DNA from 2 places in the Planomonospora alba genome. Region 1 is predicted to be linked to the other one. Evidence: predicted binding sites of a transcription regulator. Region 1 holds the regulator's gene; the other holds the start of a gene.

Evidence for each region. The regulator LexA, encoded in region 1, represses DNA repair genes until DNA is damaged. The targets are predictions, from matches to a motif close to TCGAACANNTGTTCGA.
Region 2: ruvC (crossover junction endodeoxyribonuclease RuvC) is a predicted target of LexA. The motif match lies at 2,183-2,198, and genes of this name have one in related genera.

The regions. Positions count from the first base shown of each region.
Region 1 covers NZ_BAAAUT010000062.1:15,675-20,084, forward strand. The annotation lists gene leuS (leucine--tRNA ligase) at 1-5, shown strand, start outside; gene ABD823_RS28590 (MalY/PatB family protein) at 246-1,409, opposite strand; gene lexA (transcriptional repressor LexA) at 1,543-2,253, opposite strand; gene nrdR (transcriptional regulator NrdR) at 3,675-4,148, shown strand; gene ABD823_RS28605 (vitamin B12-dependent ribonucleotide reductase) at 4,241-4,410, shown strand, end outside.
Region 2 covers NZ_BAAAUT010000037.1:25,720-30,129, forward strand. The annotation lists gene ABD823_RS21925 (YebC/PmpR family DNA-binding transcriptional regulator) at 1-629, shown strand, start outside; gene ABD823_RS21930 (cation:proton antiporter) at 839-2,119, shown strand; gene ruvC (crossover junction endodeoxyribonuclease RuvC) at 2,232-2,819, shown strand; gene ruvA (Holliday junction branch migration protein RuvA) at 2,816-3,436, shown strand; gene ruvB (Holliday junction branch migration DNA helicase RuvB) at 3,516-4,410, shown strand, end outside.

The DNA.
Region 1 (4,410 bases):
CGTGAGGCCCTCGGCGGCCCCGGTTCTCCGGGGCCGCCGAGCGGGTCGCCGGAGGGGTGGAGGGCCGCTGGACCCTCCACCCCTCCGGCGACGCCGGCCCTCCGGATGCCCCGCCCCGGGGGACGTCCAGTCCGCCGCCGACCCGGCGCTTCCCGGCGTCCCCGGCTCACCGGGCCCGGTCCCGGGGCCCTGAAGGGGTTCAGGGAACCCTGGTCCCCGGCCCGCGCGCAGGCCCCGCCGGGCGGTCACGACCGGGCCTTCACCGCCCGGGCGATGCGGTCCAGGACCTCGGAGAGGACCGGCTCGGAGGTGGCGAAGTTCAGCCGGGCGAACCCCTCGCCGCCGGGGCCGAACGGCGGGCCCTGGCTGAGCATCACCCGGGCCTCGCGCTGCAGGAGGTCGGCGGGGTCCTCGCCCGTCCCCAGACCCCTGAAGTCCAGCCATGCCAGATAGGTCGCGTCGGGTACCCGGTAGCCGACGCCCTGGGGGAGCCGCTCGGCGACCAGGCGCCGGTTGCGGTCGAGCAGCGCCCTGACCCGCTCCAGCCAGTCGTCCCCGTCCCGCCAGGCCGCGACGGTCGCGTCGACCCCGAACACGTGGGCCGCGCCGTACAGGTGGCGGGGCTGGGCGCTCAGCGCCTCGCGTACGGCGGGTGCCCCCAGGTGCGCCACCGAGCAGCGGATGCCGCCCAGGTTGAAGGCCTTGGTGGCGGAGGTGAGCGTGACGGTCCGCTCGGGCAGCAGCGTGGCGAAGGGGACGTGCCGGGCCGGGGCGTGGGTCAGGTCGGCGTGGATCTCGTCGGAGACGACCAGCAGGTCGTGGCGTTCGGCCAGTTCGGCGAGGTCGGTGAGCTCCCGGCGGGTGAACGAGCGCCCGGTCGGGTTCTGCGGGTTCACCAGGAGCAGCACGCGGCAGCGGCCCTCGGCGAGCCGGGCGGCCAGGGCGTCGGTGTCGAAGCCCCAGGAGTCTCCGGCCGGCTCCAGCGGGATGGGCAGCGGCGGCCGGTCCATGTCGGCCAGCGTCTGCAGGAAGGGCGGGTAGGTCGGGACGTGCAGGGCCACCGCGTCGCCGGGCCGGGTGGCCAGGTGCAGGACGACCTGGAGGGCCTGGTTGATGTCGGTGAAGGAGCGCACGTGGCCGGGGTCGGCGTGCCAGCCGTACCGCCGCTCCATGCGCTCGGCGAAAGCCTCGGCCAGCGGACCGTCACCGAGCCGGTCGAGCCAGGAGGGGTAGCCGAGGTCGCCGCGGGCCCGGCGGATCAGGGCCTCGCGTACGGCGGGAGCGACCGGGAAGTCCATGTCCGCGACCCAGGCCGGGATCACGCCGGGTCCGGCCGACGACCATTTCGCGCCGTCCCTGTCGGTCAGGTCGTCCAGCGTCAGATCGTTCATATCGGGCAGATCGCTCACCGCCCCAGCCTAACCGGGGCGGGCGGCCCGGTGGCGCGCCCGTCCCGGCGTCCGCTCCGGAACGCGTCGGCCGGATGCCGGCTCGGCGCGCTCCGGCTCGGACGGGATGACCGGCGGCTCGACGCGGGACTGCTCAGAGCTTGCGGAGGACCGCCACGACCTTGCCGAGGACGGTGGCCTCGTCGCCCGGGATCGGGTCGTAGTTCGGGTTGTGCGGGACCAGCCAGACGTGGCCGTCCCGGCGCTTGAAGGTCTTGACGGTGGCCTCGCCGTCGATCATCGCCGCGACGATGTCACCGCTCTCCGCGACCGGCTGCTGGCGCACGACCACCCAGTCGCCGTCGGCGATGGCCGCGTCGATCATCGAGTCACCGGTCACCTGGAGCAGGAAGAGCGTGCCCTCGCCGACGAGCTGCTTGGGCAGGGCGAAGACGTCCTCGATGCTCTCCTCGGCGAGGATCGGGCCGCCGGCGGCGATCCGGCCGACGAGGGGCACGTAGGAGGCGGTCGGCCGGCTGACCGGCGTCTCGTCGGTGCCGGCGTCGGGATCCACCCACAGCACGGGCTCACCGGGCAGACGGACCTCCAGCGCGCGGGGCCGGTGCGGGTCACGCCTCAGGTAACCCTTGCGCTGCAACGCCGTCAGCTGGTGGGACACACTGGAGGTGCTGGTGAGCTGCACCGCCTCGCCGATCTCGCGCATCGACGGCGGATAGCCGCGCTGCTGCACCGAGTCGCGGATCACCTCAAGGATCTTGCGCTGCCTGGGGGTGAGGCCGAGGGAGTCACGCCTGCGCACCGCCAGGTCACTGGGGGCCGCGCCGTTCTCGTTGCGCTCGCTCATGGGATCTCCTCGCCTCCCGCTCTGTATTCCTCATGTCGCACACGGCGACCGTACTCCCGTCGAAGATCATCTTCAAACAATTGTTCGAGTCTTCCTCGAAATCCTCGGCGCCGTGGTGTACAACATCGTACGGGAGTTCGATCGACATCGTGTTCGATTCGCCGGTCTTTCCGTCGCCTTTGTTCGGGCGCGGGGAGGGGGGAGCGTGTGAGGACGACCGGGCGGGTGCGGCGATCCGGGCGGGCACGGGCGTCGGAGCAGGGGGCGGGGCGGACCGGGGCCGCGGAGCGGGCGGCGGATCGGATGCGGGGGTCCGGGCGGGAGGGCCGGCCGGACCAGGGGCGCCCGCACCTGCGGGTGCTGCAAGGAGGGCGCGCCGGGGCCGTGCGCGAGGTCCCCCGTCCCGCCGGAGGACCTGCCGGGGCGGTCCGGGAGGGCCGGGCGGTGCGGGCCGCGCGAGAGGCCCGGGACGGTGAGGCGGCACGGGGCGTGCGGGGTGCCCGGGGTGATCGGGCGGTGCAGGGCGCGCGGGATTCCCGGAGCGGCAGGGGCGCGCGAGCCGCTCAGGGCGGCGGGACCGGCCGGGTGCCGCGGGACGCCGGAGGGCGCCCGGGCCCGGCGCGGGGTGCGCGGCGGACCTCCGGGCCGCGGGTCAGGCTCACCCGCAGGGGCCGGATCGTGGTGGTTCTCGCCCTCGTGCTGCTCGCTCTCACCCTCCTGTGGGTCGTCGGCCGTCTCTTCCCGGCCTAGACGGCCCTCCTTCGCACTCGGGCCGTTCCCGCGCGGGCCGTGCGGTCCCTGCGCGGACCGTCCCCGCGCGGGCCGTCCTCCCTCGCGTCCGGAGTCCCCTCCGGGGCCCGTCCCGGCCCTGCCGCCCGTCGGCCCCGCCCCGACCCGCCTCACTCCGACCCGCCCGGATGGGGCGGAGGCGGCCGAGGCCGGTCGTGGCCGGGCGCCGTGTCACGGGCGGTGCCGGCCGTCCGATACCCTCGTCCGGCCCGGGCATGACCTGGGCCGGAGCCGGCCGTCCGCGGCCGGCGTGCGGCCGGCGCCGACCGGGCCGTCCCGGGTGGGCGATCCCGGGCGGAGGCGTCCGGCGGGCAGGAAGGGCCGCCGGGCCGGCGAAGGGGGCCGCGGGGCCCGCCAGGGACCCGCCGATTCCGGCGGGCGGCGACACGCCCGGCTCGCATCCCTGATCTGCGCCTTCGCGCCGGCCCTCCGGATCAACTTGCGTTCATGGTCGTGCACTTCTACGGTTGCACCACAACATCTAGTGGCACCACCCATCCCGCCTCACCATAAGTTGTGTTTCCATCACCGCACTTCACCTTCGCCGGTGAACGGGTGCGGGTATTCCGCATGGGATGACGCGGGGCGTGTGGGGCAGGTGTGACATTCATCCGGTCAAGGAGGCGACGCACGTGCACTGCCCGTTCTGTCGTCACCCTGACACGCGGGTCATCGACAGCCGGTCCACCGAGGACGGCGCGGCCATCCGCCGCCGGCGCACGTGCCCGCAGTGCGGGCGCAGGTTCACCACGCAGGAGACGGTCCTGCTCATGGTGGGCAAGCGCAGCGGGGTGACCGAGCCCTTCTCCAGGGACAAGGTGATCGCGGGGGTCCGGCGGGCGTGCCAGGGACGGCCCGTCAGCGAGGACTCCCTGGCCCAGCTCGGCCAGCGCGTCGAGGAGAGCATCCGGGCGACCGGAGCCGCGGAGATCCCCGCCCACGAGGTCGGTCTGGCGATCCTGGGCCCGCTCCGCGAGCTGGACGAGGTGGCCTATCTCCGCTTCGCCTCGGTCTACCGGGGGTTCGAGACGCTGGCCGACTTCGAGGCCGAGATCAGGCAGCTGCGGGCGGACCGCTCCGCTCAGCAGGACGCCGAGCAGGACTGAAGAAGTCAATCCCCGGGCGCCGGGGGAATTGAGGCGGCGCGTTGATGTGGTCCGACTCGGGGGCTCCGGCGGGGTCCCGGAAGGGGGAAGTCATGACGGAGACGGTCAGCGGGACGGCGGCGCGCGGAGGCAAGCGCCCGCGCAAGGGGCTGAAGATGAAGCGCGTCTTCACCACCCCCGGCGTGCACCCGTACGACGAGGTGCCCTGGGAGCGCCGTGACGTCGTCATGACCAACTGGCGTGACGGCTCGGTCAACTTCGA
Region 2 (4,410 bases), on a different contig from region 1:
ACCCGGACGGCAACCCGACGCTGTACGACGCCATCACCAAGGCCAGGAAGAACTCGGTCCCGCTGGACAACATCGAGCGCGCCCGCAAGCGCGGCGGCGGCCTGGAGGCGGGCGGCGCCGACTGGCAGACCATCATGTACGAGGGCTACGCCCCCGGCGGCGTCGCGGTGCTGATCGAGTGCCTGACCGACAACCGCAACCGGGCGGCCTCCGAGGTCCGCGTCGCGCTGACCCGCAACGGCGGCTCGCTGGCCGACCCCGGCTCGGTGTCCTACATGTTCAACCGCAAGGGCGTCGTGATCGTCCCCAAGGGCGGGCTGTCGGAGGACGACGTGCTGATGGCCGTCCTCGACGCGGGCGCCGAGGAGGTCAACGACCTGGGTGAGAGCTACGAGGTCGTCTGCGAGGCCGGTGACCTCGTCCCGGTCCGCAAGGCCCTGCAGGACGCCGGGATCGACTACGACTCGGCCGAGTCGAGCTTCCTGCCGACGATGAACGTCCCCCTGGACGAGGAGGGCGCGCGCAAGGTCTTCCGGCTGATCGACGCGCTCGAGGACAGCGACGACGTGCAGAACGTGTGGGCCAACTTCGACGTCTCCGACGAGGTCATGGAGAAGATCGAGGCCTGACCGGCCGGAAGGCGCCCGCCCGGCGGACGGCCCGGCTCCTCCGGGAGCGCGGAGGTCCCGGTCCGCGGCGCGGGCGCCGCGCTCCTCCGGGGGAGCGCTCCCGGCCCGCGGGGCACGCCCCCCGCGAGCGGGGGGGCGCCCGGGTCCGCCGCCCGCAGTGATCGTTTCGTGAGGTTTGTCCCGTCATGTGCGGGTAGCAGCGCCTCACCATGGGGAACCCTGATCTCGTCTTCGCGGTGGCCGGCGTCGGCGCCCTGCTCGCGGCCGTGCTCCCGCAGCTGCTCGACCGGCGGCCCTTCTCGCTGCCGCTGGCCTGCCTGATCGGCGGGTTCCTCCTCTACCTGGTGCCGCTGGGGCTCTCCCGGCCCGACCCGGTCGCCCACCGGGCGCTGGTCGAGCACGCCACCGAGATCTGCGTCATCGTCTCGCTGATGGGCGCAGGACTGGCGGTCAACCGGCCCTTCGGCTGGGCGCGCTGGGGCTCGACCTGGCGGCTGCTGGCGTGGACGATGCCGCTGAGCGTGGCGGCGGTCGCCCTCGCCGCGCACGGCCTGCTGGGCTGGCCGTGGGCCGCGGCGCTGCTGCTCGGCGCGGTGCTCTCGCCCACCGATCCGGTGCTCGCCTCCGACGTGCAGGTCGGCCAGCCGGTCGACTCCGAGAAGGACGACGACGAGGTGCGCTTCACGCTCACCTCCGAGGCCGGGCTCAACGACGGCCTGGCCTTCCCGCTCGTCTACGCCGCGATCGCCTTCGCCCTCGCCGGAGGCGGCGCCGGCTGGCTCACCGAGTGGGCGCTGACGGACCTGCTCTACAGGAGCGCCGTCGGGGTGCTGGGCGGCCTGGCGACCGGCACGCTGCTGGGGCGGCTCTTCTTCCGGGCCAGGACGGCGGACCTGAGGCTGGCCGAGCACCGCGACGGCTTCGTCGCGCTGGCCGCGACGCTCCTGGCGTACGGCGCCACCGAACTGGTGGGCGGGTACGGCTTCATCGCGGTGTTCGTGACCGCCTGCACGATCAGGGCCGCCGAGCGCACCCACGGCTACAACGGCGTGCTGCACGGCTTCATCGAGCAGATCGAGCGGCTGCTGACCGCCTGGCTGATCCTGCTGCTCGGCGGGTTCGTCGCGACCGGCGGCCTGGCCGCGCTCACCTGGGAGGGGGCCGCGGTCGGACTGCTGCTGCTCCTGGTGGTCCGGCCGCTGGCCGGAGGGCTCGCCGGGCTCGGCGGACGGGCGGGGCGGCGCGAGCGCGGCGTGATCGCCTTCTTCGGCATCCGGGGCATCGGCTCGCTGTACTACCTCGCCTACGGGCTCGGGCACGCCGACTTCGGGGTGCCCGCCGAGGAGATCTGGGCCGTGGTGGCCTTCACCGTACTGGCCTCGCTGGTCCTGCACGGGATCACGGCGACGCCGGTGATGGAGCGGCTGGACCGGCTGCGGGCCGCGGCCGCGGCGGAGGACGGCGGGGAGCCCGCCGCCCAGCGCCTGTGAGATCCGGCGCCGGGGCGGCCGGGTGTCCGTGCGGGCGGGGCCGCCAGGCGGTAGAGTCGGGCACCGAACAGGTGTTCGGCGGGTGGGAGGCGTGCCGGTGCGGGTGCCCGAGCTGCGGGTGATGGGGGTCGATCCGGGGCTGACCCGGTGCGGGCTCGGCGCGGTGGAGGGACGCCCCGGCGCGCCGCTGCGCCTGGTCAAGGTCGGCGTCGTGCGCACGGCGGCCGACGACGAGATCGGAGCGAGGCTGGTGGCCGTGGAGGCCGGGATCGAGCGGTGGCTCGACGAGGTCAGGCCGGACGCCGTGGCCGTCGAGCGGGTCTTCGCCCAGCACAACCTCAGGACCGTGATGGGCACGGCCCAGGCCTCCGCCGTCGCCATCCTGTGCGCCTCGCGGCGGGGCATCCCGGTGGCGCTGCACACGCCGTCGGAGGTGAAGGCCGCGATCACCGGCAGCGGCACGGCCGGCAAGCAGCAGGTCGGCACCATGGTGACCAGGCTGCTGCGGCTCGACGCGATGCCGAAGCCCGCCGACGCCGCCGACGCCCTCGCGCTCGCCATCTGCCACGTGTGGCGGGGCGGGGCGCACAACCGCCTGGCCGAGGCGCTGGCCAGGACGAGGACGGAGCCGGGCACGACCGCGGCGGCCTACTTCCGCGGCCGGGGCCGCGGCGGACATGCGAGAGGAACGGTGAAGTGATCGCCTCGGTGCGGGGACGGGTGACCGCCATCGCGCACGACAGGGCGGTGGTCGAGGTCGGCGGCGTGGGCGTGCTGGTGCACTGCACCCCCGGCACGCTCGCGACGCTGCGGACGGGGGAGGAGACCCGCCTGGCCACCTCCCTGGTGGTCCGGGAGGACTCGCTCACCCTGTTCGGGTTCGCCGACGACGACGAGCGCGGTGTCTTCGAGATGCTGCAGGCCGCCAACGGGGTCGGGCCCAAGGTCGCGCTGGCCATGCTGGCCGTGCACACGCCCGACGCGCTCCGGATGGCCGTGGCCTCCGCCGACGTCAAGGCGCTGACCCGGGTCCCGGGCGTCGGCCCCAAGGGCGCCCAGCGGATCATCGTCGACCTCAAGGACAGGCTGGGCACCCCGGAGGAGGCCGTCAGCGCCGCGCTCGACGGCCGGGCGGCCGCGCCCGCCTGGCGGGACCAGGTCCACTCGGGGCTGGTCGGCCTGGGCTACTCGGCCAAGGACGCCGACGAGGCGGTCGCCGCGGTGGGCCCGCAGGCCGACGCCGAGGTGGCGGCGGGCCGGACCCCGCAGGTCGCGGCCCTGCTGAAGGCGGCGCTGCGCGTGCTGAGCGTGCGGTGAGCGCAGTGGTGCGCGTGGACGAGCGGAGCGGGCGGGCCGCGGGCGCGGCGGCGCGGACGCGGCCGGCGGAGGGGGCGGCATGAATCCCGAGCGCGACCTGGTGTCGCCGGAGGCCGAGGGTGACGAGCGGCTGATCGAGGCCGCGCTCCGGCCCAAGCGGCTGGCGGAGTTCATCGGACAGGCCCGGGTGCGCGAGCAGCTCTCACTGGTGCTGCACAGCGCCCTGCGCCGCGGCCGGCCGCCGGACCACGTGCTGATGAGCGGGTCGCCGGGACTCGGCAAGACGACCCTGTCGATGATCATCGCGACCGAGCTGGGCGTGCCGCTCCGCATCACCTCGGGGCCGGCGCTGGAGCGGGCGGGCGACCTCGCGGCGATCCTGTCGACCCTCTCGGAGGGCGAGGTCCTGTTCGTCGACGAGATCCACCGGATGGCCCGGCCCGCCGAGGAGATGCTCTACCTCGCGATGGAGGACTTCCGGGTCGACGTCGTGGTGGGCAAGGGGCCGGGGGCGACCGCGATCCCGCTGGAGATCGCGCCGTTCACCCTGGTCGGCGCCACCACCCGGGCGGGCCTGCTGCCCGCGCCGCTGCGCGACAGGTTCGGCTTCGTCGCGCACATGGACTTCTACGAGGTCGGGGAGCTGGAGCAGGTGCTGCACCGCTCGGCGCGGCTGCTCGGCCTGGAACTGCCCGCCGACGCGGCGCGGGAGATCGCCGGGCGCTCGCGCGGCACGCCCCGCATCGCCAACCGGCTGCTCCGCCGGGTGCGCGACTTCGCCGAGGTCCGGGCGGACGGGGTGATCTCCCGGCAGGTCGCCGCGGCCGCGCTGGACCTCTACGAGGTCGACGCCGAAGGGCTGGACCGGCTGGACCGGGCGGTGCTGGAGGTGCTGCTGCGCAGGTTCGGCGGAGGACCGGTCGGCCTGTCCACCCTGGCCGTCGCGGTGGGGGAGGAGCCCGAGACGGTCGAGG